2 regions of the Clostridium sp. X genome follow, and region 1 is predicted to be linked to the other one. Evidence: riboswitches for the same ligand, from Rfam matches in the RefSeq annotation. Region 1 holds a riboswitch; the other holds the start of a gene.
What was found. Region 1 has a riboswitch for lysine ahead of ACX0KU_RS14740 (Na+/H+ antiporter NhaC family protein). Riboswitches for the same ligand answer to the same signal wherever they lie in the genome.
Positions count from the first base shown of each region.

Region 2: linked by a shared signal. The riboswitch ahead of ACX0KU_RS08505 (aspartate kinase) and the one ahead of ACX0KU_RS14740 (Na+/H+ antiporter NhaC family protein) in region 1 are both predicted to bind lysine.

Region 1 is NZ_CM146912.1:2,932,125-2,948,303, reverse strand. Features, by position in the region: gene yqeB (selenium-dependent molybdenum cofactor biosynthesis protein YqeB) at 1-666, shown strand, start outside; gene ACX0KU_RS14800 (XdhC family protein) at 635-1,438, shown strand; gene ACX0KU_RS14795 (molybdopterin-binding protein) at 1,451-2,464, shown strand; gene lgt (prolipoprotein diacylglyceryl transferase) at 2,519-3,295, opposite strand; gene ACX0KU_RS14785 (ComEC/Rec2 family competence protein) at 3,304-4,173, opposite strand; gene ACX0KU_RS14780 (lysophospholipid acyltransferase family protein) at 4,319-5,062, shown strand; gene ACX0KU_RS14775 (NADP-dependent glyceraldehyde-3-phosphate dehydrogenase) at 5,100-6,554, opposite strand; gene ACX0KU_RS14770 (aconitate hydratase) at 6,821-8,737, shown strand; gene ACX0KU_RS14765 (isocitrate dehydrogenase (NAD(+))) at 8,754-9,752, shown strand; gene ACX0KU_RS14760 (AzlC family ABC transporter permease) at 9,857-10,585, shown strand; gene ACX0KU_RS14755 (AzlD domain-containing protein) at 10,578-10,880, shown strand; gene ACX0KU_RS14750 (argininosuccinate synthase) at 11,085-12,287, shown strand; gene argH (argininosuccinate lyase) at 12,399-13,736, shown strand; lysine riboswitch at 13,829-14,003, shown strand; gene ACX0KU_RS14740 (Na+/H+ antiporter NhaC family protein) at 14,132-15,847, shown strand; gene ACX0KU_RS14735 (tryptophan transporter) at 15,905-16,179, opposite strand, start outside.
Region 2 is NZ_CM146912.1:1,671,588-1,687,766, reverse strand. Features, by position in the region: gene ACX0KU_RS08515 (glycoside hydrolase family 94 protein) at 1-5,490, opposite strand, end outside; gene lysA (diaminopimelate decarboxylase) at 5,658-6,956, opposite strand; gene ACX0KU_RS08505 (aspartate kinase) at 6,993-8,192, opposite strand; lysine riboswitch at 8,459-8,631, opposite strand; gene ACX0KU_RS08500 (hypothetical protein) at 8,798-9,013, opposite strand; gene ACX0KU_RS08495 (small, acid-soluble spore protein, alpha/beta type) at 9,244-9,447, shown strand; gene ACX0KU_RS08490 (class I SAM-dependent methyltransferase) at 9,630-10,835, shown strand; gene ACX0KU_RS08485 (M15 family metallopeptidase) at 10,897-11,826, opposite strand; gene ACX0KU_RS08480 (GIY-YIG nuclease family protein) at 12,015-12,281, shown strand; gene ACX0KU_RS08475 (hypothetical protein) at 12,241-12,489, opposite strand; gene ACX0KU_RS08470 (NmrA family NAD(P)-binding protein) at 12,579-13,097, opposite strand; gene ACX0KU_RS08465 (MATE family efflux transporter) at 13,175-14,554, opposite strand; gene ACX0KU_RS08460 (MarR family winged helix-turn-helix transcriptional regulator) at 14,588-15,031, opposite strand; gene ACX0KU_RS08455 (hypothetical protein) at 15,206-15,955, opposite strand; gene ACX0KU_RS08450 (RNA polymerase sigma factor) at 15,948-16,179, opposite strand, start outside.

The DNA.
Region 1 (16,179 bases):
AATATAACTGCTGTACATGTGAATTATATGAAAGAAATACTAAATACTTGGGAGAAAGACGATATACCTGTAGTAATAGACCCAAGTGGTAAATACATAGATATATTAAAACCATATATAGTAATAGATGCAATACTAGCTAAGAAAAATTTAGGAACCAAGAAAGATATGGCACCTATAACTATAGCCTTAGGTCCAGGTTTTGAAGCAGATAGAGATGTAAATATAGTTATAGAAACTAATAGAGGACACGATTTAGGAAGGTTAATATTTAGTGGCAAAGCTACAGAAAATACAGGGGTACCTGGTGAGATTGGTGGTTACTCAAAAGAAAGAGTTTTATATAGTCCATATAGCGGCATTATTAACAATGTAAAGGAAATTGGAGATGTTGTTAAAGCTAAAGATATAATAGCTTATGTAGATAATATTGAGATTAATGCTACCATAGATGGAGTTTTAAGAGGACTCATAAGAGATAATAGTAAAGTACATAAAGGACTTAAAATTGCAGATATTGATCCAAGGCTTACAGAGAAAAAGAATTGTTACACAATTTCAGATAAAGCAAGAAATATTGGGGGATCAGTTTTAGAAGGAATATTATATATGAAAAAGGTAAGGAGGAATAAGGGTGGAGGAGAAAATATTAAAGCAAGTTTGTGAAAGTTTAAAGGATGGAATACCAGTGGCTATGGCTACTTTAACTCATATAGTAGGTTCTACACCAAGGAAAAAAGGATCGGTTATGGCAGTGTGGGCTAATGGGAGGATTCTAGGATCAGTTGGTGGAGGAAGGATTGAGCATGAAGTTATATTAAAGGCAATAAGTTGTATTGAGAAAAATGAAGATAGTGATTTTGATTACAAGTTAAACGATAGTGGAGATATCGGGATGCAGTGTGGTGGGGAAGCTAAAGGATTTATAAAGGTATTTACTCCAAGAAAAAGACTTATGATAGTTGGAGGAGGGCACATTGGGGAACAGCTTTATAAGTTTGCAAAATTACTTAATTTTTATACTGTTATATTTGATGATAGAGAAGAATTTGCAAATAGAGATAGATTTAGTGAAGCAGATGAAGTAATACATGGAGATATAGAATACAATCTTTCTAACTATAGTATTAATGAAAATACTTATATAGTTATTGCAACAAGAGGACATGAGCCAGACAGTAAGGCTTTGAAATCTGTAGTATCAAGAGGAGCGGCTTATATAGGAATGATAGGTAGCACTAGGAAGACTGTGATGGTTATGAAGAATCTTTTGGAAGAAGGAGTATTTAAGGAAGATCTAGAAAAAGTGCATGCACCTATAGGACTCGATATATCTTCAGAATTACCAGAGGAGATAGCCTTTGCAATAATGAGTGAAATTCTATTAGTTAAGAATAAAGGTTCCTTAAGACATAGAAAAGATATGGGGAAATTATGAGGTGGTAAAACTATGAAAACCATAAAGACAGAAGAAGCTGTAGGTTCAATATTGTGTCATGACATAACACAGATTATACCTGGACAGTTTAAGGGAAGGGCATTTAAAAAAGGTCATATTATAAGAGAAGAGGATATTCCAGTACTATTATCCTTGGGAAAGGATAATATTTATGTTTGGGAATATGAAAAGGGAATGCTTCATGAAAATGAGGCAGCTGAGAGATTAAGAGAGCTAACAGCAGGAAGTGGATTAGTTTTTAGTGAAATAAAAGAAGGAAAAATAGATTTCATTGCAGAAGAGGATGGACTTTTAAAAGTAAATAAAGAAGAGCTTTTTAAACTAAACTCTTTAGGTGAAATCATATTATCTACAGTACATAATAATACAATAGTAAAAAAGGGCCAAAAGGTAGCTGGAACGAGAGTGATTCCTCTAATCATTGAAGAAGAAAAAATAAAAAATGCTGAGAACTTAATTAAGGATAAAATAGTTAAGGTTATACCAATTAAATCAAATAAGGTAGGGATTATTACTACAGGAAATGAAGTATATCATGGTAGGATAAAGGATGCTTTTGGACCAGTAATAATGCAAAAGGTAGAAGAGTACAGATGTGAGATAGTGGAACAAGTAGTACTTCCAGATGATTTTAGTAGGATAAGGGATGCTATAGATAAATTAATAGATAAAGGAGCAGAGCTAATTATATGCACAGGGGGAATGTCCGTAGATCCTGATGATGTTACTCCAACAGCTATAAAAAATACAGGAGCAGACTTGGTGAGCTATGGGTCACCAGTACTACCGGGGGCAATGTTTTTACTTGCGTATAAAAATGATATACCTATATTAGGACTGCCAGGGTGCGTTATGTATTCAAAAAGAACAGTATTTGACCTTGTATTACCAAGAATTTTAGCTGATGAAAAGCTTAGTAATAAAGACTTAACAGAGTATGGACATGGGGGTATCTGCATGGACTGTGAGGAGTGTAGATTTCCTAATTGTAGCTTTGGAAAGTAGCAAGGGTATTAACTGTATAAAAAATAAGCACTAAATTGTAGTGCTTATTTTTTATTATATGGAGTGAGTCTCACGTATATTTCTGTTTGAATATATAAGTAGTAAAATACCAAAAACTATAAATACTATACTTATAACCTGTGCTGTTCTTAAGGAGCCCATCATTAAACTATCTGTCCTAAGTCCTTCTATAAAGAACCTTCCAATTGAGTATACAATCATGTATAGATAAAATATAGACCCTTTTGCTAATTCTTTTTTTCTACTTAATACCATAAGGAAAGCAAACATACATAAGTTCCAAATGGATTCATATAGAAAAGTTGGATGATAGTAAGTGCCCCTAATATACATTCCTCTTTGTATAAATTCAGGGAATCTAGAAATAAATTCTTTAGATACAGGTCCACCATGAGCTTCTGAATTAAAGAAATTTCCCCAGCGTCCTATAGATTGACCGAGTAGGAAACAAGGAGCTGCAATATCAAGCAATTTTCCAAACTCAATTTTCTTCATTTTTGCCATAATATAGACAACAAATGTAGCACCTAAAATTCCTCCATGTATTGCAAGCCCACCACCGCGAATATTAAGTATTTCAGAGGGAGTATCTTTATAGGAACTCCATTCAAAAATAACGTAATATAATCTAGCGCATAATATAGCTACAGGCAGAGCAACTATAAAAATGTCAGTTACCTTTTCAAAATCTACATCATATAATTTGCTTTGTTTAGAGCCCACCCAATATGCTAAAAGAATACCTATACTTATAATAATACCATACCAATTAATGGGTATACCGAAAACCTCAAATGCTACTGAATTCATTATTATCACTACCTTTTCATTATTTTATTTCCATCACTTTCTAATACTATAGAAGAATCTATATCAGTTCTAAAAATATTTATTTGTTTTTCTTGAAGTCTACTGATAACATCTTTATTAGGGTGTCCATACTCATTATTTCTGCCACAGCTAATTATAGCAACTTTAGGTTTAACATTATCTAACAGTAGTTTTGAAGTTGATGAGTTGCTTCCGTGATGACCTATTTTAATTACATCAGCTTTAAGATTATAGCCTTCTTTTATAAGCTCATTTTCATTATAAGATTCGGCATCACCCATAAATAAAAAACTTGTATTATTGTAAGAGAGCTTTAATACTGCTGAAAAATTATTTAGTTCATTATAGGGATCGCGTATTGGTGATAGTATAGTACAATTGATATCATTTCCTAAATCGAGTTTAATTCCAGCCTTTGCTGGTACTATTTTAAGATTTTTTTTACTAAGAGCAGTTAGCATACTTTTAAAGGCATCTGTATTGTTTGTTATTCTTGGAGTGTAAAAATTCAGCACATTAAAATTGCTTATAATTTTATCCATAGAACCAATATGATCATCGTGGGGGTGAGTTGCCAGTACATAATCTAATTTTTTTATACCCTGACTCTTTAAATAACTAATAGTCTTTTTGTTATTGGGGCCAGAGTCAATTAGTAGATTTTTAGTATTGGATTGAATTAAAATAGCATCTCCCTGGCCTACATCTATATAGTGAATTAAAATATTTTTAGGAGATGTGGGAGAAATTACATTAATAGAACTACTTATATAAGTATAAGAAATATAAAACATATATACCATTATAAATGTTATTACAATTAAAGACAATTTAAAATACTTTTTATTATATTTCATATCAACTTTTAATGATTACCTCCATCTATATACTAGATTTTAAATTATATCTATAATCATTACACTTTTTCTAAAAAATAAACATGAGTAATTGGAAAAATAAACTATTTATTGAATTGATACTTTTATATCGTTATAATAGAAGGTGTTTAAAGAATTAATGAAGGGAATGATCAGTGTGAGGTCTATAGGTATATATACATATATCGTTTTTAATTTAATACGTACACTTGGTTTAAATCGTAAGTATAATAATCTGAAAAATCAAGGAAAAGATGAAGAAGCAGAAAAATTTCTAAATGAAGTAGTCTTTTATTGGGCAAATCAAGTACTTAAAAAAGCTGGAGTAAAATTAGAGGTAAATGGGTTAGAAAATGTACCAGAAGAAGCATGTTGTTTTGTAGCTAATCATCAAGGAAATTTTGATATTCTTGCTATATTAGCTGCTATTAATAAACCTATGGGATTCATTGCAAAAAAAGAATTGAAAAAAACTCCGATAATTTCACAATGGATGAAGAATATTAGATGTGTGTTTATAGATAGAGAAAATGTGAGAGAGTCTGTAAAAGCTATAAATCAGGGGATTGAAAACTTAAAGAGTGGATATTCTATGGTTATTTTTCCGGAAGGCACAAGAAGTAAAGGTCGTGATATAGGAGAGTTTAAAAAAGGAAGCTTAAAGATGGCTACTAAAGCTAATGCTCCTATAGTGCCAGTTACTATTGATGGAAGTTATAAAATCTTCGAAGAAAATAATGGATGGCTTAAAAAAGGTGAGATTAGAGTAATTGTTGGAAAAGCCATATACTTAGAGAACCTTTCAAAAGAAGAAGAAAAAAATCTAGCTGAAATTGTTAAAAATGAAATAGCTAAAAATATCCAATAATAAAAAAAGAAAATTGCAACGCAATTTTCTTTTTTTATTATTGGTTTTCTATATTTATAACTATTGCTTTTGGTCTACTCATAGCTTCTATACTATATCTTACTCCTTGAGTTCCGATGCCAGACGATTTAACACCAAGAAACGGAAAGTTATCTGGACCTCTTTCGGTTTTATTATTTATTTGAACTGTACCAACTTCGAGTTTATTAGCTATATAAAAAGCCTTATCAATATCTTTAGTGAAAATAGAGGACTGAAGACCATATTTAGAGGAGTTTGCTATATCTATAGCCTCATCTATATTTTTTACTCTAATTATAGGTAGCACAGGACCAAAAGGCTCCTCCCAAGCAATTCTCATATCAGTAGTAACATTATCAAATAGTACTGGATAAATTAAATTTCCTACTCTTTTGCTAGAGGTAACAAGAGTAGCACCTTTGATAATAGCATCTCGAATTAACCCTTCAACATAATCTGCAGCCTCGCTGTTAATTAAAGGGGTTATATCTGCACCTTCTTTAGGATTTCCTATTTTTAGTTTTTTAACTTTTTCTTTAATTTTACTAACTAAGGAGTCTGCTATTTCTTCTTCTACTAGAACTCTCTTTACTGCAGTGCATCTTTGTCCAGAATAACTATATGCACCTGATACTATGTTTTGAGCAGTTTTTTCTAAGTCAGCGTCTTTTAAAACTAAAGCAGCATCTTTTCCGCCAAGCTCCATTAACATAGGAACCATACCTGCAATGACAGCTATATGCTTTCCTACATCAGAGCTTCCGGTGAAGTTGATAAAATTTATATCCTCATGAGTTACTAAATAGTCTCCAATTGTAGAACCCTTGCCTGTTATAGTGTTTAATACTCCCTTTGGAAGTCCTGCTTTATTAAAAATATCAGCAAGATGAAGGGCAGCTATGGAACCTTGAGTAGCTGGCTTGAAAATTACGCTATTTCCTGCTATTAGAGCAGGAGCAATTTTAGAAGCAGCTAAGTTTATTGGATAATTAAAAGGAGATATAGCAAGAACAACTCCCATAGGAACTCTAGTTACAAAGGATATTTTATTTTTCTTAAAACCTGGAAAGTTCTCAGAACCAACAGATTCACCGTGAATATGTTTACCTTCCTCTGCAGTAAATTTTATAAAATCTGCAGTTCTTTCAATTTCAGATAATGCAGACTTTTTATCTTTTGCAATTTCCATTTGAAGAATATCTGATAGTATAGTTTTATTTTCTAATAGCAGATCAGCAGCTTTACACAATAAGTTTGCTCGTTCGTTAATGGGAGTTTGACCCCAAGTTAATTGTGAAAGTTTTGAAGCTTTTATGGATGCATCTACGTCCTTTTCGCTCATAGATTGAATTTTCCCAACTAAAGTGCCATCTACAGGAGAAAAAATATCTATTGGAGCATTAGTAGACTGAACCCATTCGCCATTATATAAATTTTTATAGATGTTATTATTTTTTATACTTTCAAACAAGAAAATCACCTCGATAATTATTATACTCAGAAATAGGGGGTATTATTTCAGGAAATTATTATTTTTCATTCTCATAAGATGACAAGTAATATTTAAAAATGCATTTTTAAATAGTCTATATTGCAATTAACTTTACTAAGATTGTATAAATATGATATAATGGTGTATAATTATGGTGTAAAAGTTGTAATATTCACGTAGAATGATGGCTATTACAAATTAAAATTCATATAGCAACATATTAATTCTAAAAGGGGTTGACTTTTATGGGGTATAATATTGTAGAAAAAATATTAAAAGAGCATTTAGTTGTAGGAGAAATGAAACAAGGTAGTGAAATAGGAATTAGAATAGATCAAACCTTAACACAAGATTCTACAGGAACAATGGCATATTTACAATTCGAAGCACTAGGAGTAGATAAGGTTAAGACTAAAAAATCTGTAGCCTATATTGATCATAACATGCTTCAAACAGGACCTGAGAACGCTGATGATCATGCGTATATACAAACAGTAACTAAAAAACATGGTATCTACTTTTCAAAACCAGGTAATGGAATATGTCACCAAGTTCATTTGGAAAGATTTGGAGTTCCAGGACAGACGCTTGTAGGTTCAGACAGTCATACTCCAACAGCAGGTGGAATTGGAATGATTGGTATTGGAGCTGGTGGTCTTGACGTAGCAGTTGCTATGGGTGGAGGAGAATACTACATTAAAACTCCAAAGGTTGTAAAAATAGAGCTTAAAGGAAAATTAAATTCTTGGGTATCAGCTAAGGACATTATATTAGAAGTTCTAAGAAGATTAACTGTTAAAGGTGGAGTAGATAAAATTTTCGAATATGGCGGAGAAGGAGTAAAAACCTTATCTGTTCCAGATAGAGCTACAATAACTAATATGGGAGCTGAACTTGGGGCAACAACTTCTATATTCCCAAGTGATGAGACTACGCTTGAATTTCTAAGAGCACAAGGTAGAGATCAGGATTATGTTGAGATAAAACCAGATGAGGATGCAATTTATGATGAGGTAATTGAAATAAACTTAAATGAATTAGAGCCATTAGTAGCATGTCCTCATAGCCCTGATAATGTAGTTAAGATTACAGAAGTTAAGGGTACAAAGGTAAATCAAATCACTATAGGAAGCTGTACAAATTCTTCTTATGTAGATATGATGAAGGTTGCTGAAATATTAGATGGTAAGACTATACATGAGGATATGTCCTTAGTAATTGGACCAGGATCAAAGCAAGTTTTAAATATGTTAGCAGCCAATGGGGCACTAGCTAAAATGATTGCTGCTGGAGCAAGAATAATTGAATCAGGTTGTGGACCATGTATTGGAATGGGTCAGGCGCCTGCTAATGGAGCAGTATCATTAAGAACAATAAATAGAAACTTTGAAGGAAGATGTGGAACTAATACTGCAGGGGTATATCTTGTAAGTCCTGAAATTGCTGCTGTATCTGCTATAACAGGATATATTTCAGATCCAAGAGAATTTGGAGATTCACCAGAAATAGAAATGCCAAAAGAATTTTTAATAAATGATAATCTAGTTGTACATCCAGCAGAAAAGCCAGAAGAAATTACAATAGTACGTGGACCTAACATAAAACCTTTCCCTAAAGCTGAAGCTTTAAAAAATACAGTAGAAGGCAAAGTTTTAATAAAAGTTGGAGATAATATAACAACAGATCATATAATGCCATCAAATGCAAGTTTGTTGCCATATAGATCAAATATACCTTATTTATCAGATTATTGCTTAGCACCATGTAATCCAGAATTTCCAAAGAGAGCTAAAGAAAACAATGGAGGCTTTGTAGTTGGAGGTTCTAACTATGGTCAAGGATCAAGTAGAGAGCATGCGGCTTTAGCACCACTTTATCTTGGAATAAAGGCAGTACTTGCTAAATCTTTTGCTAGAATTCACATGGCTAACTTAATAAACAATGGAATTATGCCATTAGTATTTGTTAATCCAGAAGATTACAACACTATAGATGAATTTGATGAACTTGTTATAGATAATACTATAAAGGGAGCAGAAGTAGGAACAGTTGTAGTTGTTAATAAGACTAAGAATAAAGAATATGAAATGAAATTACAACTTTCTGAAAGACAACAAGAGATGATATTAAAGGGCGGACTTATTAATACAATAAAGAAATAATGGGGGTATAAACAAAATGGCGTATAATATAACACTGATTCCAGGGGATGGAATAGGACCAGAGGTTATGACAGCAGCAAAGAGTGTTTTAGATGCAAGTGGAGTTGAAATAAATTGGGAGACAGTGGAAGCTGGAGAAAAGGTTATAGCTGAGTTCGGTACACCTCTTCCTGACTATGTAATAGAGAGTATAAAAAAGAATAAGATAGCAATTAAAGGACCAGTTACAACACCAGTTGGTAAGGGTTTTAAGAGTGTCAATGTAGGACTAAGACAAGCGCTAGATCTATATGCTAATGTAAGACCTGTAAAAACTTATCCAGGAATAAAATCAAGATATGAGGATGTTGACCTTATAATAGTTAGAGAAAACACAGAAGATCTATATGCTGGAATTGAACACAGTATTGGTGATGTAGCTGCTGAGAGCATAAAGCTTATAACAAAAAAAGCAAGTGACAGAATAGTAGAGTATGCTTTTGATTTAGCAGAAAAGCAAGGTAGAAAAAAAGTTACATCTGTGCACAAGGCTAATATAATGAAATTATCTGATGGACTTTTCTTAAGATGTTCAAGAGAAGTTGCTGAAAAGCATAAGAGTATAGAATTCAATGATATGATAGTAGATGCTATGAGTATGAGACTAGTGCAATCTCCAGAAAATTATGATGTACTTGTTATGACTAATTTATACGGAGATATATTATCAGATATGGCATCAGGACTTGTAGGCGGACTAGGTGTAGTTCCAGGAGCTAACATAGGAACTGATATGGCAGTATTTGAAGCAGTACATGGTTCAGCTCCTGATATAGCAGGAAAAAATATTGCAAACCCTATGGCTGCTATATTAAGTGGAGTTATGATGTTAAGACACTTAGGAGAATTAGAAGTAGCAGATAAAATAGATAATGCTATTACTAAGGTTCTAAGTGAAGGTAAGGTTATGACATCTGACCTTGGTGGAACAGCTACAACTACGGAGTTTGCAGAAGAAATAATAAAAAATTTATAGTTTATATATAATAGGATAATTTCAGTAAGATGTATTTAAAAGATGTGTAGATAAAATTTATCTATACATCTTTTCGCGTGTATTTATAAATAAGGGGGTGTTTTATGAATTTAGGAATTGATTCTAATTATAAAATAGAGTTTAAGCAGGGTATAAAAGCTGGATTACCAATATTTATGGGATATTTTTCTGTGGCTATTACATTTGGATTAATTGCAAAAGCAGCTGGACTTTCAGGGGCTTTAGCAGTTTTAATGTCTTTAACAAACTTTACTGGGGCTACACAATTTATTGGGGTTAATATGTTTTATCTTGGAATTGAAGTTAGTAATATTGTATTAACTACATTTATAATAAATGCAAGATATTTACTTATGTCTTTTTGTATCACAAATAAACTAAAAGACTCAGTTAATATGAAATTAAAAGCTTTATTAAGCTTTGGAATTACTGATGAAGTATTTGTTATCGTTATGACAAGAGAAAATTTAAAACCGTCTTTTATTTTAGGGGTACAGACTATATCTTATATAGGATGGGTGTCTGGAACTTTAATAGGTGCACTACTTGCTGGGATACTACCAAGTAGTTTTTCTAATAGTATAGGGATTGCAATCTATATTATGTTTTTAGGATTACTTCTTCCAGTAGCTTCTAAATCATTAAAAGTAGCGATTGTAGCTATTATTGCTATGATAATTAGTTCAACCATTTACTATATTCCATTTTTAAATAATAGTATTGGTAATTGGAGAGTAGTTATTACTATTATATTCACATCTTTAATTGGGGCAATGTTCTTACCAAAGGAAGAAGGTGAAATAAATGAATAAAGTATTAACTATGATATTTTTAGCTGCACTAGTTACATATTTGTCTAGAGCTATACCTATGATATTATATAAAGGAAAAGATCCAGGAAAATTCTTAAAATCTTTCTTAGAATATATACCTTATGCTGCACTTGGTGGACTTTTATTTCCAGAAGTGTTATATTCAACAGGGAATATTCTAACATCAATAACAGGAGCAGTATTTGCAAGTTTTTTAATAATAAAAAAGCAAAATATGATTATTACAGTAATGGGTACAATAATTTTAGTGTATTTATTAAATAGATATATTTAGCTTCTGTATATATGAATTATAAAGACAAATTTTAATGTGTTTTTAAGACTTCTGAAGCAGTAGGATCTAAGAAAGATACAAAAAAACTATTGCATAATTATGAATATGTATGTATAATTATTATATTATATTTTGGTTATCAATGGTAATCGCAGAGATTTAATGGAGATAAAAGGCAAAAAAATCAAAAAGGAGTGTATATTTATGAAAGATAAAGTAGTATTAGCGTATTCAGGTGGATTAGATACATCTATTATTATACATTGGTTAAAGGATAACTATGACTTAGACGTTATAGCATGTTGTGTAAATGTAGGACAAGATGAAGATTTTGAAGAAATAGAGAAAAAAGCTATACGATCTGGAGCTTCAAAGATATATGTAGAAGATGTTACTGGAGAGTTTGTTACAGATTATCTTTTTAAAGGACTTAAAGCTAATGCTGTTTATGAAGGTAAATACTTATTAGGAACTTCTTTTGCAAGACCATTAATTGCTAAAACTCTTGTAGAAGTAGCACATAAAGAAGGAGCTAAATATATCTGTCATGGATGTACTGGAAAAGGAAATGATCAGGTTCGTTTTGAAGTTGGTATATCTTCTTTAGATCCGACTATAAAAATTATTGCACCTTGGAGAATTTGGGATATAAAATCAAGAGAAGATGCTATAGATTATGCAAATAAAAATGGGATAGAAATCTCTGTAACTAAAGAAAAAATATATTCAAGGGATAGAAATATTTGGCATACAAGTCATGAAGGCGGAGATTTAGAAGATTTAAGAAATGAACATAAGGGAGAAATGTACCTTATGACAGTTCCACCTGAAAAAGCAAAAGATGAAGCATCATATGTAGAAATCTATTTTGAAGCTGGAATACCTAAGAAAGTTGATGGAGAAGAATTAAGCCCAACTGACATTATCAATAAATTAAACAAAGTAGGTGGAGAGAACGGTATAGGAGTTATAGACTTGTTAGAAAACAGACTTGTAGGAATGAAATCTAGAGGAGTATATGAAACTCCAGGTGGAACTATACTTTATGCTGCTCACAAAGAACTTGAATATTTAACAGTTGAAAAGGAATCTTTCCATTTTAAAGAAATGGTATCACAAAAATATGGAGAGTTAGTTTATAATGGATTATGGTTTACAAATATAAAAGAAGCTCTAGACGCTTTTGTAGATAAGACTCAAGAGAAGGTAACTGGAAGTGTAAAATTAAAGCTATATAAAGGAAATATAATGATTGCTGGTATGGAATCACCTTATGCACTATATGAAGAGACAATATCTTCTTTCGGAGCAAGTGAATTATATGATCATAAAGATGCAGAAGGCTTTATAAACCTTTTTGGTCTTCCATATAAAATTAATGCAATACTTAATAATAAAAACAAATAGTTAGTAAATACTAAGAAAATATAACAACTAATCGCTAGTCGCCAGTTTCTATAATTATGTAGAAAATGGTGGGTAGCGATTAGCTATTAAAAGAACGGAGTGATTGTACATATGAAGCTTTGGGGTGGACGATTTAAAAACGAGGAAAGTAAGCTTATGGAGGACTTTAATAGTTCTTTAAGTTTTGATAAAAGATTATACAGTGAAGATATTACTGGAAGCCTAGCTCATGTTAAGATGTTAGCTAAATGCGGTGTTTTAACTGAAGAAGAAGGTGCTAGTATATCAGCAGGTCTAAAATCAATATTGGATGATATTAATAATGGTAATCTAGTAATTGAAGGAGACTATGAAGATATTCACAGCTTTGTAGAGATTAATTTAATAAAAAGAATAGGTGAAGTTGGAAAGAAACTTCATACTGGAAGAAGCAGAAATGATCAAGTGGCTGTGGATATGAGAATGTATGCAAAGAAAAAAGCATTTGAAGTTATTGAAAACATAGAAACTCTTTTACAAACAGTTAAAAGTGTAGGAGAAAACAATAATGTAATAATGCCAGGATATACTCATCTTCAACGAGCTCAAGTAGTGACTTTTAAATTTCATATGATGGCTTACTATAGTATGCTTCAAAGAGATAAGAAGAGAATTTTAAGTGATATTGAAATAATGGATGAAAGTCCTCTTGGATGTGGAGCATTAGCAGGAACAACTTACAATATTGATAGAGAGTTTACAGCAAAGGAATTAGGATTTAAAAAACCTGTAGACAATTTTATGGACGGGGTAAGTGATAGAGATTATTTAATAAGTCTTTTATCTTCTTTTTCTATAATAATGATGCATTTAAGCAGATTAAGTGAAGAAATTATTTTATGGAGTAGTAAAGAGTTTGATTTTATACAAATTAGTGATGAATTCTCTACAGGAAGCAGCATTATGCCTCAAAAGAAAAATCCTGATGCAGCAGAACTTATAAGAGGAAAGAGCGGAAGAGTATATGGAGATTTAATGAGTCTTCTTACTACTATGAAGGGTATACCATTAGCTTATAACAAAGATATGCAAGAAGATAAAGAGGTGTTCTTTGACGCGCTAGACACCGTTTTGAAATCCTTAAAAGTTATGAGTGGAATGGTAGGTAGTTTAAAAGTAAAAGAAGAAAATATGTTTAAGTCTGTGAAAAAAGGATTTTTAAATGCTACAGAAGCTGCAGATTACTTAGTAAATAAGGGTATGGCTTTTAGAGATGCTCATGGAGTTATTGGGTCTATAGTTTTATATTGTGAAGAAAATCAAATAGCTATAGAAGATATAGATTTGCCTAAACTTAAAGAGTTTAATGAGATTTTTGCAGAAGACGTATATGAATTTATTGATTATAGCAGTACCCTTAATAGAGGTATTAAGAAAAATATAGAGTATAAAAATAATGAATTAGTATAAATAAATTTATACGGTAATGTTATGAAATTAAGTAATAAAGCTTGACTATTTTTAAAAAATTTTATAAAATATAAGACATGCGTATATCGAAGTTTAGTGATAGAGGCGCGGTATTTAATAGTACTGTTGTTGAGGAAAGCACAATGATGCAACAGGAAAGGAGATGCCGCCGAAGTATATAGCCCGTGCTTAAAGGTTATATTGCTGGTTTTGCATAGAATATGTGTAAGACTGTCACAATTAGTATTGTGGAGAGCTATCATTCAACTTATTGGGTACTATTGTTTTACAAGTATAGTATTTAATAAGCCTTGAGTGAGAACTCAAGGCTTTTGTTTTTTGAAGTTACACTCCGCTAAAATTCGATGTATGAAAAATTTTATACAGGGGGAAAAATAATGAAAAGAAGAAGTGTTTTTACAATTTCTTTATTAGCCATGCTTCTAGTATTTGCTACAACAGCACTAGGAGTTGATGTAGAAGTAGCACAAGCAAATGCAGCTAAGTTTGGTTTTTGGACAATTATACCACCATTAGTTGCAATAGTTTTAGCATTTATAACTAAAAATGTTGTTTTATCTTTATTCATAGGAGTATTCTCAGGAACATTTTTACTTCAATTAAATGGATTTAATATTTTTGGTGCATTATTTCAAGGATTCTTAAGTATTGTATCTCAAATACTAAATTCTTTAGCAGATCCATGGAATGCAGGTATTATACTTCAATGTTTAGCAATAGGTGGACTTATTGCACTAGTTACTAAAATGGGTGGTGCAAAAGCGGTTGCTGAATCTTTAGCAAAAAAGGCAAAGTCACCAGTTAGTACACAAATAATTACTTGGCTTCTTGGACTATTCGTATTCTTTGATGACTATGCTAATGCTCTAATCGTTGGACCTATAATGAGACCAGTTTCAGATAAGATGAAAATATCAAGAGAAAAATTAGCTTTTATAATTGATGCTACGGCAGCTCCGATTGCAGGAATAGCAGTTATTTCAACTTGGGTTGGGTATGAGCTTAGTTTAATTAAAGGTGGATATGAGTTAATTGGACAGGAAGCTAATGCATATAATATATTTCTAGAAACGATTCCGTATAGATTTTATAATATATTAATTTTAATATTTATAGTATTCACAGCGTACTTCTTAAGAGAATTTGGACCTATGCTACAAGCAGAAAGACGTGCTAGAACAACAGGGAAAGTATTAAGTGATACTGCAAAGCCAATGGTTTCAGAAGAAACTACAGATATTGAACCAAAAGAAGGTATTGTATTAAAAGTTAGAAATGCAGTAGTGCCAATAATGGTTCTAATAGTTGGTGCCTTTGCTGGTTTCTATTACAATGGTTATGTTGGAATAATGGGTGGAGAAGATACAGCCTTAATTGATTTTATAAAAACTAGTCCGGCTTCTTTTAAAGCTATACAAGAAACTTTTGGAGCATCTGATGCTAGTATAGTTTTATTCCAAGCAGCAGTATTAGCAAGTATTGTTGCTATGGTTATGGGAATAAGCCAAAAGATATTTACTATAGGGGAAGCTATTGACACTTGGATTACTGGAATGAAATCACTTATAATAACTGGTGTAATTCTTCTTTTAGCTTGGTCATTAAGTGGAGTAATTAAGGAACTTGGAACATCACATTTTATAGTATCACAGGTATTAAAATTTAATATGCCTGCTTTTATATTACCATCGCTTATATTTATACTAGCTTCAATAATATCTTTTGCAACAGGGACTTCTTATGGAACGATGGGTATATTAATGCCACTTACAATACCTCTTGCTTTTGCATTAAATCCTGAACATTCATATATGGTTGTGGCTATAAGTGCAGTGCTTACAGGTGCAATATTTGGAGATCATTGCTCTCCAATTTCAGATACAACGATTCTTTCTTCTATGGGATCAGCCTGTGACCATATAGATCATACAAGAACTCAGCTATACTATGCTTTAGCTGTTGCAGTTGTTGCTGTACTTGGTGGATATATACCAGTAGGTCTTGGAGCTCCAGTAGCTATTGTATTACCAATAAATATAGTTTTAATAGGTTTAATAGTTAGATTTGTAGGTAAACCAGTAGAAATTTAGTTAAAATAACGCATGTGGAAGAGGGAATCCATATGCGTTATTTTTTAGACTATAGCTCTATTGTTCAAAGATTTTAACGTTAGATTTTTTTATAGATAAATTAATAGCGTTGTATAATATAGGTGCTACTAAAGTATTAACTAGTGTAGCAGGGAGTACAGCAGTAATAAATAGTGCAGAGAATGAACCAGGTAATCCTGCGAGTAAGGCTGCTGAACCTAAGAAAATAGTTCCACTAATTAATGTACCAATTATAGAAATAATTATAGTTTGAATTTGGTTATTTACTCTATTTCTTAGAGGTAACAACATTAAATAAATTATATGAGCAG
Region 2 (16,179 bases), 1.3 Mb from region 1:
TATTGGGTCTAAAACTGGCCCTACATTATTCTTTAAAGGTGTATCTTCTCCTAATGCAATAGGTTCCATTAGACTTTTTCCTCTTCCAATAAAGTCAGCTCTACTTGTTTCATATTGTGTTGTTCCAATAGAGTTTCCTTCAAGTGCTATGCATTGAACTACATAAGGCTTTTTTTGTCCCTTTGCTCTTGGTCTTCTATTAGCAATTATACATTCATGATCTTGGATAAATTCAGTACTTATAAATAAGTTACCAAAAGCCGGATGAACTATATCTGAATTAAATGGAGCTAATGTCACTTCACAATAAGAGGTTATCTCTAAGATCTTATCCTCACTTCCAGTATTAGTTAAAGATATCTTTCTTATCTCTGCATCATCTTCGCTAGATACTGTAATTTCTGTATAGGTAAGTATATCTCCATCAACTCTTTTAAATTCTGCTTTATCCTGTGAAAAAATAACTTTATAGTCATCTCCTTCACTTTTACAAGGTTCATAAGTGGAACTCCAATAATTATTTGTTCTTACATCTTTAATATAAAAAAACATTCCACTATTATCGGAGGTAACGTCTCCTTTCCACCTGTATACTGTCATATCGTTCTTTTTACCATATCCACTACCACTATTAGAAATCATCATTGAATAGCTTCCATTTGAAAATAGTTGAGTCTCTGGAATAGGAGTAAGTGCTGTATCATAAGTTCTAGCAATTATGCTTTGTTTTTCTTCCCTTACTTCTGTTACCTCAAATCTTTGTTCTCTTTCATAAACTATTCTATTTGGAACTTTTTCTTGAAGAAGTAGTTCTGTAGCTTTTACAGAAGGTATATTATGAAATCTATTTACAAGTATATTGTTTTTCAATACATTGTCTAATGCCATAAGACTCATGCCTTCATGATGAACCATAAAACATTTTATAATAGACTTATCCTGACCATTTATCATTCTATCTTTCGTATAATCTATAGCCTCATAAAATCCATATCTACCTTCTAATCCCTCATTAATAAGTCTATTCATATTATCTATAGCACTCTTAGGATCTACTTGTAGTGCCAATACTGTAGAATATGGTGAAACAACTAACTCATTCTTTAGTCCTCTCTTTAATCCTATACCTGGAATTCCAAATGCTTTATACTGATAATTTAAACTTACATCAAAAGCTTTATAAGCAGATTCTGATATCCCCCAAGGCACTTTTTTAATACCACCATATTTCTTTTGACCTTCTACTATAGCCTTATAGGTATGGGTTAAAAGTGTATTAGGATACGGCTTCATAATAAGCAAAGGCATTAAATATTCAAACATAGTACCAGTCCAAGATACAAGTCCCTTACTTCTACCTATTATAGCCATAGACCTACCTAGTTTGAACCAATGTCTTATTCCAACATCACCTTTTGCTATGGCAACAAAACTTGCCTGCCTTGCCTCAGAAGCTAATAAATCATAGTAACTTTTTCCTAGGGAATCTCTCTCTACATCATATCCTATAGAGAAAAGCCCTCTTTTTTTGTCATACAACATCTTAAAGTCTGTACTTTCAACCATTTTGTTTAATGTATTCATTAGCAATTCTATTCTTTGTATAAGAGTTTCTACTTCTTTTACTGTTTTTTGTATTAAACCTTTTAATTCTTCAATAGTCTTATAAGAACTATCAGAGTTTTCTAATACATTATTTAATTCTTCTCCTATATTTTTCAAAGAAGTATTTAATACTATTCTGTTTAAGCTATTGTATAAACTAATATCATTTTCTTTATTTTTACCTATAGTATCAGCCCAAGGGAAAAGTAGTTCTATCTCTTCTAGGAATTTATTAACCCCGCTTTTTACTTTGTTATTCCAGTAAAGCTCTATACTATTACTATCTTTTTCTATTTCTAGTGCCTTATCTCTTAACCGTATTGTTAATTCCTTCCAAGAAAATACAGTAAACTCTAATCCCTTCAATGTATTTATATCATTCTCATAGTAGTCCTTAATGGTAAGTTCTCTAGATATCTCCTCACTAGCAAGAGTTAGTGTATCTGAAAGGCCTACTATCATTTCTCTATTAATAGCTGGTTTATTTAAATATTCTCTTAAATTCTCTTCTAATAACCAAAGATATCCCACTAAATTACCACTATCAACAGTTGATACATATTTAGGGTGTAATGGCTCCTTCGTTATAGTGTTATACCAGTTAAATAGATGCCCTCTATATCCTTTTAAGTCTTCTACATTTCTTACTACATTTTCTAGTCTGTTTATATTTTCTACCAAACCTATATATCCTAAATCATAAGCAACAAGATTTGATGTAAGACCCATTGCAATATTCGTCGGAGATGTTCTGTGGGCAACTCCATTGCTTGGATCTTCCTGATAATTATCAGGAGCTAACCAATTATTTTCCTCATTTACAAAGTCTTCAAAATACGCCCAAGTCTTTCTTCCTATTCTTCTTAGCATAGTTTCTTGTTGCGTATTTATTTGTACATTCTTTTCTTTTATATCTTTACTTATATAACAAGCTATCCAAGGACTTAAAAACCATATTGCACAAGATGGTAGCATAAAAATCCCTAAATCACTTGATCTGTTAAAAGCTATAGTTAATGTTACTGCAGATATCAAACTTCCTATCCACATAAATGCTATATAATCCGTTAAACTTTTTCCTGACTTTGCTTCAGCATCTGCTGCTGTTTGCCATTCTAATAGATTCTTTTTGCTCACATAAACTCTATATAAAGTTTTTACAATAGCATTTAATGTTAAATAGGCTATAAAGGGTAGAAAAGCAAATGTTAAAAAAACTTGTTCAATAATAGTTTTGCTATTATTAATTCTGCCTGACAGACTTATACCCCTTATAGGTGATGTAACAGATTCACTAACATTAAAAAGTATAGGTGCAATTAGCGCAAGAACAGCTGCTGATACCCACTTATCTGTTCCATCTGGTAAAACATTAAAAGATAATAATATCAATAGCATTATTGATGGTGCTACTAAGCTTCTCCTTAAATTATCTAATAGCTTCCACTTTGAAAGAGAATTGATAGACTTTTTATTTTTAATCCACGGAAGTAATTGCCAGTCACCTCTAACCCATCTGTGAAATCTTTTTGAACTTGCCATATAGTAAGCTGGGTAACTATCTATTAATTCTACATCAGTAACTAAAGCAGTTCTCACATAAGATCCTTCTAAAAGATCATGACTTAACACCATATTTTCAGCTATTTCTCCTTTAAGCATCTCATTAAAAGTATCTATATGATAGATACCTTTTCCTGTAAAAATACCTTCTCCAAACAAATCCTGATACACATCAGAAACAGCTGTAGTATAAGTGTCTAAACCAGTTTCTCCAGAGAACATCCTTGAAAAAATAGTTTTATTTGCACTTAAAGTACTAATACTTATTCTTGGCTGCATAAGCCCATATCCTCTTGTAACTCTTTTTTTAGGCTTATCAATACAAGGCTTATTTAGTATATGGCTCATAGCTCCAACTAGTTTTTTTGCACTATCTCTAGGTAACTGAGTGTCACTGTCTAAAGTTATTACATAACTAGCTTTTTTAAGTTCACTTATATCTCCACTTATAACATTATAACTAGTTTTTTCTTCCCCTCTAATTAGAGCATTAAACTCCTCTAATTTACCACGCTTTCTTTCCCATCCAAGCCATTTAGCTTCTTTTTCATTATACTTTCTGTATCTACTAAAAAAGAAAAATTTATCTCCCTTATCTTTAGAATACTTATTATTTAATTTTTTTACATGTTCTAAAGCAGCTTCTACTATCTTTTCATCCTCTTCATTTACCTCAGTAGAACTATCTTGAAAGTCACTTAAGAGAGTAAAATATATATTGTCATCAAGATTAGCTAAATGATACACTTCAATATTTTTTAATAATTCATGTACTTTTTGAACACTGTTTATAATTGTAGGTATTACTACTATTGTTCTATTTTCCTCGCCTATTCCTTCTTTATATTCTATTTTAGAAATGAATCTAGGAGTGGTGAGATTATTTATACTCCAATTTAGAACAGAAACTATTATCTCACTACATGGTACTATTAAAATAAATCCTGCAACAACATATCTCCACAAAGCTCTATTTGTATCATTCATATAGCTTACTGCAAGAAAAATACTCATGGCAATTATAGTTCCTATAGCTATAACCCCTACGTAATATCCTACTGAAGAACTCTTCATAGAATTCTTTATACCATGTATTCCTTTATCTTTAAAATAGGATTTTTTCTTTAAGCAATCTACTCCATCATCTACTAAATAATATCCTACATGCTTTTCAAATTCTCTTCCTTCTACCAGCTCTGCCTCTTCAGCACATTGAACTGCCTTCTTAGCTATAAAAGACTCTGGTTTTTTCATTATATTTGCTAATTTTTCAACTCTATGTCTATAATAATCTCTAGATTCAAAGTCCATAGTGGAATATATATTTGCTGGGTCTTCTCTTAAAACATTTTCAACAAAGCTTAGATGTTCAAAACTTTCTCTCCAATTCAATGCCTCAACTTCTCTAATTGAACTTATAGAATTTCCAATGGAAACTTGATAAGTAGCCTGCTCCTGATGATCTAAATTTATCATCTTCTCAGAATTTGTTTCTTTCATTTCAAGTCTCTCATCTATCCACTCATATATTTCACTAGAGTCTATTCCCTTATCTCTAAGTACCTTTAACAATCTCTCTGTAAAATGGGAAGTAAAATTTATATCTTCTCTTGAAATACGGTAAACTTCTTCTTTTGTCTTCTGATTTTCAACTGCGTTTATTAGTCTATCTGCAATTTTATCTGCTTCAGATTTCTCTTTTGAGTTCATAACTATTTTTTCTGTTATTTTGCTTATGTTTTGAATTAAAGCTATTCTAAGCATAATAGGAAGTGACCAAATCTCTCCACTAGTTAAAACAGAGTTACTTTGGTAAGCCCTAATAAATCTCTCTATTATATGTTCATCAATTCTAGCATCAGTATGAGAAACTAACTCTACTGCTATATGGTAAATTCTAGGGTATCCCTTCATCATTCCCTTTTTTATAACTGGCAAATCCTTATAATATGACTTTGGCATATTATGCTTTATATGTTTATATTCTTTTTCAATTAGATACAGATTATCTAAAAGCCATTCTGATGCTGGAGCTACGTCTTTTTTCTCCCTTACATCTCTATCTATATGTTCATAGCCCTCTATTATTTTTTTATAGCTAATATCTAAGCTCCCAAATAACTTTCTTCTACAATTTGATTTTCTTGCATAAGAATAGTTTTTTGATATTTGCATAGCATGCTTTTCTAAGTCTTCTCCATTTACATCTATAACTGGCATATCGTCTAATATATTTTCTTCCTTATCTTTCTCATTATTGAAGAATGATAAATATATTACTATAACCAAAACTATAGATATAACTGCCATAATATAGGCCATTTAAAGTCACTCCTTCGTTATGTAATTACATTTTCATTATTGCCTAACTATTGTTCCCCAAAAAAATTAAGATTAAACAAAAAATCAGCAAAGGACTTATACATAAATTTCTGTATAAGTCCCCTACTAATATATTTTTTAAATTTGGATGGCAAATTTTAATGAGCTTAAAGCTCAAGTTCATTAATTATTAAATCTTCATAAGACTGTCTTTTGCATATAATTTTTGCATTTCCATCTTTCACTAAAACTACTGCAGCCCTAGGAATTTTATTGTAATTACTAGACATAGAGTAACCATAAGCTCCAGTTCCTAAAACGGCTAATATATCTCCACTTTCAGCTGCTGGTATCTCTACATTATTTAATAATATATCTCCTGATTCACAGCATTTTCCTGATATTGTAACCTTTTCTGTGCTTGATGAGTTTATCTTATTTGCAATTACACACTCATATTGAGCTCTATATAAAGCTGGTCTTATATTATCAGTCATTCCTCCATCTACAGCTACATACTTTCTAATTTCTGGTATTTGTTTTATTGATCCTATTGTATAGAGGGTAGTTCCTGCATTTCCTACTATTGACCTACCTGGTTCTATAGTTAAAGTTGGTAAGTCTATACCAAGGTCTTTTGCCACTTTTTCAGCTTCATCTAATATAGCTGTGCAAAACTCTTCAGCTTCCTTTGGGTCATCGCCTTTTTCGTAGTATATTCCGAATCCTCCGCCTAAATCTAGTTCTTTAATATCATATCTTAATTCATCCTTAATATCTTTAACTATAGTAAGCATTATTCTAACTTCATCCCTATAAGGTTCTATATCAAATATTTGAGAACCAATGTGACAGTGGAATCCTGTAAGGTCTATATTCTTGAAAGATATAGCCTGCTTTACAGCTCTTAACGTTTGATTTTCAAGTAAAGTGAAACCAAATTTAGAGTCTATTTGTCCAGTTTTTATATAATCATGAGTATGTGCTTCTATTCCTGGAGATATTCTTAAAAGTATTTCTTGAGTCTTATTATGTTTCTCTGCTATTTCATTTATTTTTTCTATTTCATAAAAGTTATCAGCTACAAATCTTCCAACTCCAAGCTTAATTCCCATTTCTATTTCTTCATGAGTTTTATTATTACCATGAAAATATATCTTTTCCATTGGAAATCCACTCTTATATGCTGTATATAGCTCTCCACCAGAAACTACATCAAGGTATAATCCTTCTTCTTTAACAATCTGACACATAGCTAGGGTCAAAAATGCTTTTCCAGCATAAGCTACTCTATTTCTTCCTTCATTAGCTTTAAATCCATTATAAAATCTTCTACAATTATTTCTAATTAGGTTTTCATCCATAACATAAAGAGGTGTTTGAAATCTTTCAACTAACTCACTAGAGCTGATACCTCCTATATGCAAATGTTCATTTACTACTTCTGTACTTCCAAATAATTTCACTTTAATAGCCCCCATTCAATAATATTATTACCTTGATTAAAGATTAAATTCTTTTGCTACTATCTGAATTGCTTTAGTTTTATCTTCTTGTTTTATAGCACATGTAATTCTTATTTCTGATGTAGTTATCATTTTAACATTTATATTATTAGCACTAAAAAGCTTAAACATCTTTGCTGCAACTCCAGAGGTATTCTTCATTCCTATTCCAACTACTGAGAATTTAGTTATATCCTCATCTATGGCTATATACCTGTCTCTTGCAAAATTCTTAATTATATCCATACATTCTTCTTCCTCATCCCTTGGAATTGTAAACGACACATTTACTTTTCCATTTAAAGGTGCAGTTTGACTTATCATATCTATATTTATCTTTCTACTACCAATAGCTTCAAATAAAGCTGAAAGTATATTTATATCCCCATCTATATCTTTTAAAGTTACCGCTATATCATCATCACTAGTAGCTAGTCCAGTTACTGGTTTACTCTCTAAGTTCATTTTATTAACCCCCTTGATAATTGTTCCCCTAATATCACTATTACTTAAACCCACATATATTGATATATCATATTTTTGTGCCAGTTCAATAGATCTTGAATGCATGACCTGTGCCCCTAAACTTGATAGTTCAAGCATTTCCTCATAATCAATAACTTCAAGTTTTTTAGCTTCTTTATATCTTCTCGGGTCAACACTATATATTCCATCAACATCTGTGTATATCTCACATATACCTTTTAACTTAACTGCAAGGGCTACTGCTGACGTATCAGAGCCGCCTCTTCCAAGAGTAATTATATCCCCATCTTCATTAATCCCTTGGAACCCTGCCACAATTACGACCTTACCTTCTTTAAGACTCTTCTTTATTTTTGTATCATCTATATCATCAATTAATCCTTTGCCATACTGTCCCGTTGTTTTTACCCCTATTTGGTATGCTGTATAACTAACAGAATCATGACCTAATTCCTTTATTGCCATAGATAGTAATGCTGAAGACATCATTTCCCCTGTTGATAACAAAGCATCTAACTCTCTCTTATCTGGATTCTTAGAGATTTGCTTAGCAATTGAAATTAAATCATCTGTAGTATCTCCCATGGCTGATACTACAACAACTAAACTAGCCCCTTTTTCTTTTCTTTTAATTAAGGTTTTTGCAATCTTTTTTATTTTTTCTGTTGTAGCCACAGAACTCCCACCGTATTTTTGCACTACTATTTCCATATTTATAGCCCCCCGCTTTTTAGTAAGCAGTTGCCATCCTTTTCAGGTGGTAATATGAGGTACTAGGAGAAAACACATAATCTCTTAATCTCTAGTCTCTAATAGCTATCTCTATAGTTTCCACACATAATGTAGTGAATAAAGATTAGCGATTAGTGATTAATGATTTAGAAGATTGTGGCTGCAATATATTTCAAAAAAAATATTGCAGCAAGGAACACCCTTGCCGCAATATAAATAAAAAATCCTTATATTCCGAACTCAGTGTACCTTGTAGCTCTCCACGTAATTTCTTACGCGACAACTTTACATATATTTTATGCAAAGCCAGAAATTAAACTTGCCAGCTTAATTTCTTCGGCCATAATTCCTTTCTTTACTCATCAACATCTGCCGACTCCTAGTAAATACTATTAATTATAGCGCCTCTACCCTAGGCAACTAACATTTTATTAACTTTTTAAATTATTGTTAGTGTATCATTAAATTTATAATTATGCAACTATTTTTTAATATTTATTAAATAAATCTTGTTATAGTTTTAAAATATATATAGTAAAAAAGATATCTGATGAAGTTTTAACTTCACAGATATCCTTATGTATTTAATCTATTGCTATTCCATTTCTAAAATTTAATCTCTCTAGTAATCTTTCAATTTCACTCTTTTGTTCTACAACATAAGGTGTTTGAGTTTTCTTTTCTAACAGCTTTCTATATTGTTTTAAGGCCATTTCAATATCCAAAAGTTCCCTAGGACTTTCTATTTCTATCCTTCCAGTACCCATACTTTTGCCAATACGTCTTGTATATAGTTTCATAAAATTTAACCTCCTCATATAAAAGTGTTTATGACTCTAATATAATTATGACACAAACAAATAAAGATATAAATAGATTTTTTAAAATTTTCTGAATACTTTATAAACAATATCTAATTTATTAATATGCCTAAAATACATATTAATAAATTAGAGTTCTTTTTTAGTATATATGCTTGTATTCTACAGAAACTATTATTGTAACTCTAAAAAAGAAAGGAGAATGTACTATGTCAAGACGTAAAGCTCTTATTCCTGAAGCAAATACAGGATTAAATAGTTTTAAGATGGAAGTAGCTGAAGATATGGGATTAGATTCATATAAAAATCGTCACAAATCTATGGCAGGTGCCCGCAATGCAGATGGTGAGATGGCAAAACGAATGATGGCTGCAATGGAACACCCAATAGATAATAAAGATAGTAAATATTAAGTAATAACTAAATAGGACTCTTTTAAGAAGTGGTAAAAATCAGGTGCTAAGTACTAGAATATATTATTTTAATAATATACATCTCAGCCTAGCACCTGTAACTTACATCCTTGTAACCCTTCATTGACTTTGATATACTATCTATTAAAAGATTTGTGAAAGTGGAGGATTAAAAATTACATATGAACAAACAAAGTTTAAGCAAATTAAAGCTTTTTTTTATGGGAATAGAAAATAGGTTTTCTGAAAACAACTCAACTTTTAAAGGATTAAAGATTACCTTTAATACAGGATTAAAATCCTTTAATGGTACTGGAAGCTATGAAGATAGCAAAATTAAATATAATTTTAATGGAATAACTCAAGTTGATGATATTAAAACTGTATTAGAAAGAATCCTAAAAGATGCGGAAAGTTACGAGAGCCTTGCCTTTATATATAGTGAACGTGGAACAGATATATTAATTTCAGCAGATAATAAAAATGTTACAATGAAAAATATTGAAATTAAAGATGAGGATCTAGCTGACCCCAAAGCAAAGATCACTAAATTATCAACTATAGGAAATCATAGTGATGGAACAACTTCAACTTTGTTAAACAGAGACTACTACGTTAAAGTTGGAAAAGCAGATAGTCTTTTAAAAGAAATAAACATAATGACTAAGGATGGAAAAATTAAGAATGATAAAATAAGAAAATATAATCAAATTGATCATTATGTAGAGCTTCTTGATGGTATTTTTGATAAATTAGATTATAAAGGAACTTTAACTATACTAGATTGTGGCTGTGGTAAATCTTATTTATCCTTTGTTTTAAACTATTATTTAACAGAAGTAAAAAAGATAAAATCCCACTTTATAGGACTTGATTATTCTGAAGGAGTTATAGAATCTTCTAGAAAGATGGCTGATAATTTAGGTTATAGAAATATGGAGTTTCATGCAATAGATATAAAAGATTATGTACCTGATAAAAAAATAAATGTAGTTTTATCTCTACACGCCTGTGATACTGCAACTGATATGGCATTAGCCTTAGGAATAAAAGTAACATCTGATTTAATTATTGCAGTGCCATGTTGTCATAGAGAGCTTTTAAGTCAATATTCTTATGATCCTTTTAAAAGTATAACAAAACATGGTGTATTAAAAGCTAGGCTTGCAGACATACTTACAGATGGTATGCGCTCTGCTATGCTGGAAGCAAAGGGATATGATGTTTCAGTAGTAGAATATATATCTCCTCTTGAAACTCCTAAAAATCTTATGATAAGAGCTATAAAGACAAAAGAAGAAAATCCTAAATCCTTAGAAGAATATAATGATTTAATGAAAGCATTAAAAATAAATCCTGCTCTAAATAGATTTTTAGTAGAGTGGTAAAAATAATGGTCTATCTGAAAATTAGATAGACCATTACTATTTCTAATAATTTTACATTTTATTATTTAACCTTTTCATCAATTAACTTTATATAGTTTTTTACATTTTCATCTTCCTCAGGTGCTCCCTTATACCAATTTTCCTTATCTAATGACTTATTTGAGAAATACTTGCCCTTCATTATAATCTCAGGTCTATATTCAAAATGTAGAATATCAAAATGTCCCCATTTTCCTCCCCAAATAAAATTATTCTTCTCAAAAGTTTCTACAATCTCTCTAGGATATGAGAGCATTCTTACCTGTCCGTCTTTTCTTGATGCCCACTTCCAGTAATCTCGTTTATCACTTTTTAAATCTATAGCTGTTCCAAATGAATGAGGACTTAACTGATTTGTACCTGCTATAACCCTATAGTTGAATGTACCATTAACAGGGAAAGCAACAGCCCATATCTTACTATTACTTTTAGCGAGAGTAGTTAATTCGTTCATAGTTTTTTGTAACGATTCAGCAGCTTTATTATTCTTATTAAACTGAAAATGTTGATTTCCAATCCTTATACCTTTAAGATTAGATTGAACTTGAGCTTTTGAACCACCGTATACTTCCTTTAGAATAGGATAAATCCTTGCTCTTCCTGGATCACAATTTTCAGCCATTAATTCTTTTATATCACCCATTGGATAAATCTCTTCTAGGGCATCCTGTAGATCTGGATTCTGTAGTTTTGCACTAAAACTCTTTTCTTTTTTATCATCATAAAGAATTTTTCTACCTGATTTCATAACTATATATACTTTTCCTTCACTGCTCTCCACTCCAGTAATATACTCTGGATAAGCCATCATTAGGCATAAAATATCTCTCTTCATTGTTATATTGTAGCTTTCATTAGATTGTATATCTTCTGCAAAAACTAATTTATAATTATTAGTATATCCAATGCAAAAAATAAATAAAAAAAGTACACATCTAGCTAACTTTTTCATCAGTTTATCATCCTTTCATAAGTAAAACCTTCTAAGTTATATATATCTAGTATGTGTAAATACTTTTAAATTTACGCTGTATTTTTAAAATATACTCATTAATTGATTTTATTTAATAGTCTCTAAATACAGATATAGCGTATAGACAGTAAATCCGTCTATACGCTATAATAATTTTGGTGATGAAAATGTGTTATGTTTATATATTAGAATGCTCTGATAATACTCTTTACACCGGTTGGACTACTGATATAAATAAGCGCTTAAAGACCCATCTTAGTGGACAAGGTGCAAAATATACACGCTGTAGACTTCCAGTTAAACTGGTATACTTTGAAGAATATGATAATAAAATATCCGCTCAAAAAAGAGAATATGCTATAAAACAACTTAGTAGAAAAAATAAACTAAATCTTATCTCCAGCAACTCTCATAATCTTCTACAAATTGTTTAACTGTAATTGGTTTTCTTCCAAGTAAGTTCTCAAGATCTGGAGTTACCTTCTTTGCCATTCCCATTCCAGTAGTAAAGTAAAGAGCAACCATTACATTGACAAATGCTTTATCCACTCCTCTTTCAAGCATTACTCTCTTAAACTTAAGAGGAGATGGATTTGTATATTTGATATCTCTTCCTAAAACTTCTGAAAAAATCTTTGCCACCTCATAGTAATCTAGCGCCTCATTCCCTGTTAAGGTATAGGCTTTATTTTTATGTCCTTCTTCTGTTAATACTATGGCTCCCGCTTCTCCTATATCTCTTGTATCAATAAAGCTTGACCTAGACTTTCCTGCTGGAATAAAAATATCATCCCTATCCTTATATCATCACGATGGGTTGAATTTAAATTTTGCATAAAAAAGCTAGGTCTTAAAAAGGTATAGGGCACTCCCGATTCTTTAATGTATTTTTCTACCTTATAATGTGGTGGAATTGGATTCCTCTCAATTCCCATTAGGGATAGGAATACAATTTGCTCTACACCCCTTTTCTTAGCTTCCTCTACGAAAGGCTTTATCTGCCTTTTAGCATCAGTAATTTGTGGCGGTCTCATTAGAAATACCTTACTTACATCTTTTAAAGTTTCCTCATAGGTAGTAGTGTCTTCAAAATCAAATTTCACATACTCTACCCCCTCTAAGCCTTCCTTTTCTACTTTTTCAACGTTTCTAACAGCTGCCTTTACTCTAGCACCTTTTTCAAGTAATTTCTTTCCAACGTCATTTCCCACATTTCCTGTAATACCCGTTACCAAAATTTTATTCTTCATCCTAACCCTCCTGAAGCTTATACTTAAATAAATATTTTATTCTATATTTAAAATTTGCTTAAGTAATTAAGTCTAGGTTATGATTCTTCTTGTAATATGCCCGAAAAGCTCTCTTCATGTTTTGCCCCTAAATGCTTTAATTCCCTATATAGCCAAGTTCCTGTTATTATTGATGATAATAAATCTGCAAGTGGCCCTGCCATTAATAGTCCATTAATTTCAAAAAACTTTGGAAGAATTAATAAAGCTGGAATTAATATAAGCACTTGTCTTGATAAGCTCAGCATCATAGCTTGCTTTGGTTTTCCTACAGCTTGAAAGTAGTTTGCTCCTACAATTTGAAATCCGATTATAGGTAAGAAGATTAAGAATATATTTAACGCATGAACCCCAAAAGCTATAAGCTCCGTATCTTCCTTGCTAAACATTGCAATAAACTCCTCTGGAAATAATCTAGTAGCAATGAACCCAATAGTTACAATTATAGTAGCTCCAACAATTGCAAGTTTTAATGCTTCCTTAACCCTATCAAATCTTTCTGCTCCATAATTATATCCAATAATAGGTTGAGCACCTTGGTTTATACCAAATACAGGCATTAGCATTAACATAGTTATACTATTAATTATTCCCATACCTGATATTGCAACATCTCCTCCATAAAAGCTTAAGCTTTTATTCATAACTACATTTAAAAGGCTAGCTGCAATCTGCATAGCAAAAGGTGCAAATCCAATCGCTACAATTCCTTTTACTACTGCTTTATCTAACTTTAGATTTTTCTTATAAATTTTTAATGTACTTCTACCACTAAAGAAGTGATATAGTACCCAAGCTGCAGATACTGCTTGTGATATTATGGTTGCAAGGGCTGCCCCACCTATTCCCCAGTTAAATACAAATATAAAAATAGGATCTAATATAGTGTTTAGAATTGCACCAATCAACATTGTAAACATAGCAATCTTAGGATTTCCTTCTGCACGAATAAAGTTATTCATACCAAATCCAATAGACTGAAATATAGTTCCCAAAAGAATAATCCTCATGTAATCTCTTGCATAAGGCAATACAATCTCACTTGCTCCAAAAAGTTTTAATAGAGGAGTTAAAAAAATCAAACCTATAACTGTTAATGCTATAGAAATTATAATTAGTAATGCCATACCATTTCCTGCGATATGTTCTGCCCCGTCCTTGTTTTGCTCTCCTAACTTAATAGAAATTAAAGAAGTTGCTCCAATACCAACTAGCATAGCACATCCCATTATTACAAGCATTATAGGAAACCCTATAGTAATCCCTGCAATTCCAAGAGATCCAACTCCTCGTCCTATAAATACTCTATCCACAATGTTATATAAAGCATTAACTAGCATACCTATAATAGCAGGAACAGAAAATCTCAATAATAATTTTAAAATCTTTTCTTCTCCTAACTGATTTGAATTATTCATAATCTACTCTCCCATCTTAAATATTTAATTTTTCTATTCAAATTTCATAATGATTTCTTTTAAGTTTTGTAGTGATACAGCTAGCACTTCTAATTCTTCCTCTTTTAATCCACAAATCTTCTTTTTTAGGTGCTCTATTACTAATTCTTTATGTCTTGCTAAAAATTCTTCACCTTTTTCTGTAACTTCAATATATATATACCTTCTATCATTATCACTAGTAATTCTTTTAACCATATCTTTATTTATTAACTTTTGTACTAGTGGAGTAACATTTGATTTAGATATATGAAGCACTTTTCCTAACTCCGAGGTAGCCATTGCCCCTTTCTCTTGTAAGGTAAAAAGTATATGAAAGTGTGAAGGAGATAAGTCTATATCCTCTTCGTAAAGATCATGTCTTATTAACTTCTTTTTAAACAGAGGTAGAATTAGAAATAAGTTTTCCATTATCTCTTCAAGTTTTTCTTTTTCCAAATTTATCAACCACCTTATTTGTAAACAAGCTTAGTTATATTAGTATAATAGTTATATTATTATAACTATACTAATATAGTTTATATTATTATTAAAGTCAAGCTATAAAAATTGAACTTCAAGTTGTTAGATTTTCAAGAATAAAAGGTAAGTTGCGTCTCCGCAACCTACCTCTTATTCTTCTAGTATTTTAAATTCTTTAAGCATATTATAGAATCTTGCTCCATGCCCTTCCGCTGCTTCAAGGAAGTACTGTTCTTTAATTATAAAAGTGCCCCCTTCCTTATTATCAACAAAATAATACTTTATAACTGTGTCATTCCAATTTGAACCGCTATATGCAGAAATTAATATACTCTCAATTGGATCTGTAACCTCTCTCTTATTTTCTACCTTAGGATATTTAACTTTAAGAGTACTTTCTATTTCAGAAGCTACTATTTTGGGACTTTTCCCTTTAACTTGCTCTATTTCCATGTATACCTCTGGTAAGTTTTCAGCTTTAGTTTTTGGAGAAATTAGATCTTTCCCATTTTCACTTACCATAGTATATCTTTCTTCATCAATGTAGACTATATATTTTGATGAACCCTCTTTAAGTGAAACATTACTCTCTTCGTCCATTCCCTCTAAGCTTTGAGTAATAGTTTTATTAGGAGCAAATATTTCTCTAATTTTATTTGCTGTTGCATGACCATATTCTGTATTTGAAAATATTACTACGGCAAGAGCTGCTGCAACCATACTTCCATATTTAAATAATCTTCTATTATTTTTCTCTTTAGACTTCATCTCTATCACCTTTCCTACTTTTAAACCTAATTCCTTCTCAATATTCTTCCATACCATATCCTTTAACTCTAAAGCTTCATCTGTGCCTTTAAGAAGTACTTCATTAATTTTTTTATCTTCTCTATTATCCATTAATCTTACTACCTCCCTCAAAATTTCTCATTAAATTTTTCAGCTTCTGCCGTCCTTTAAACAGTCTAGATTTTACTGTATTTATGTTAATTCCTAGTATCTCAGCAATCTCAGCTTCCTTAAACCCATTTAAGTATTTTAAAATTATGGTAACTCTATTTATATCTTCAAGACTTTCTATAGCTTTATACAAATCCTCGTATTTCTCAAAATCATAATCATCA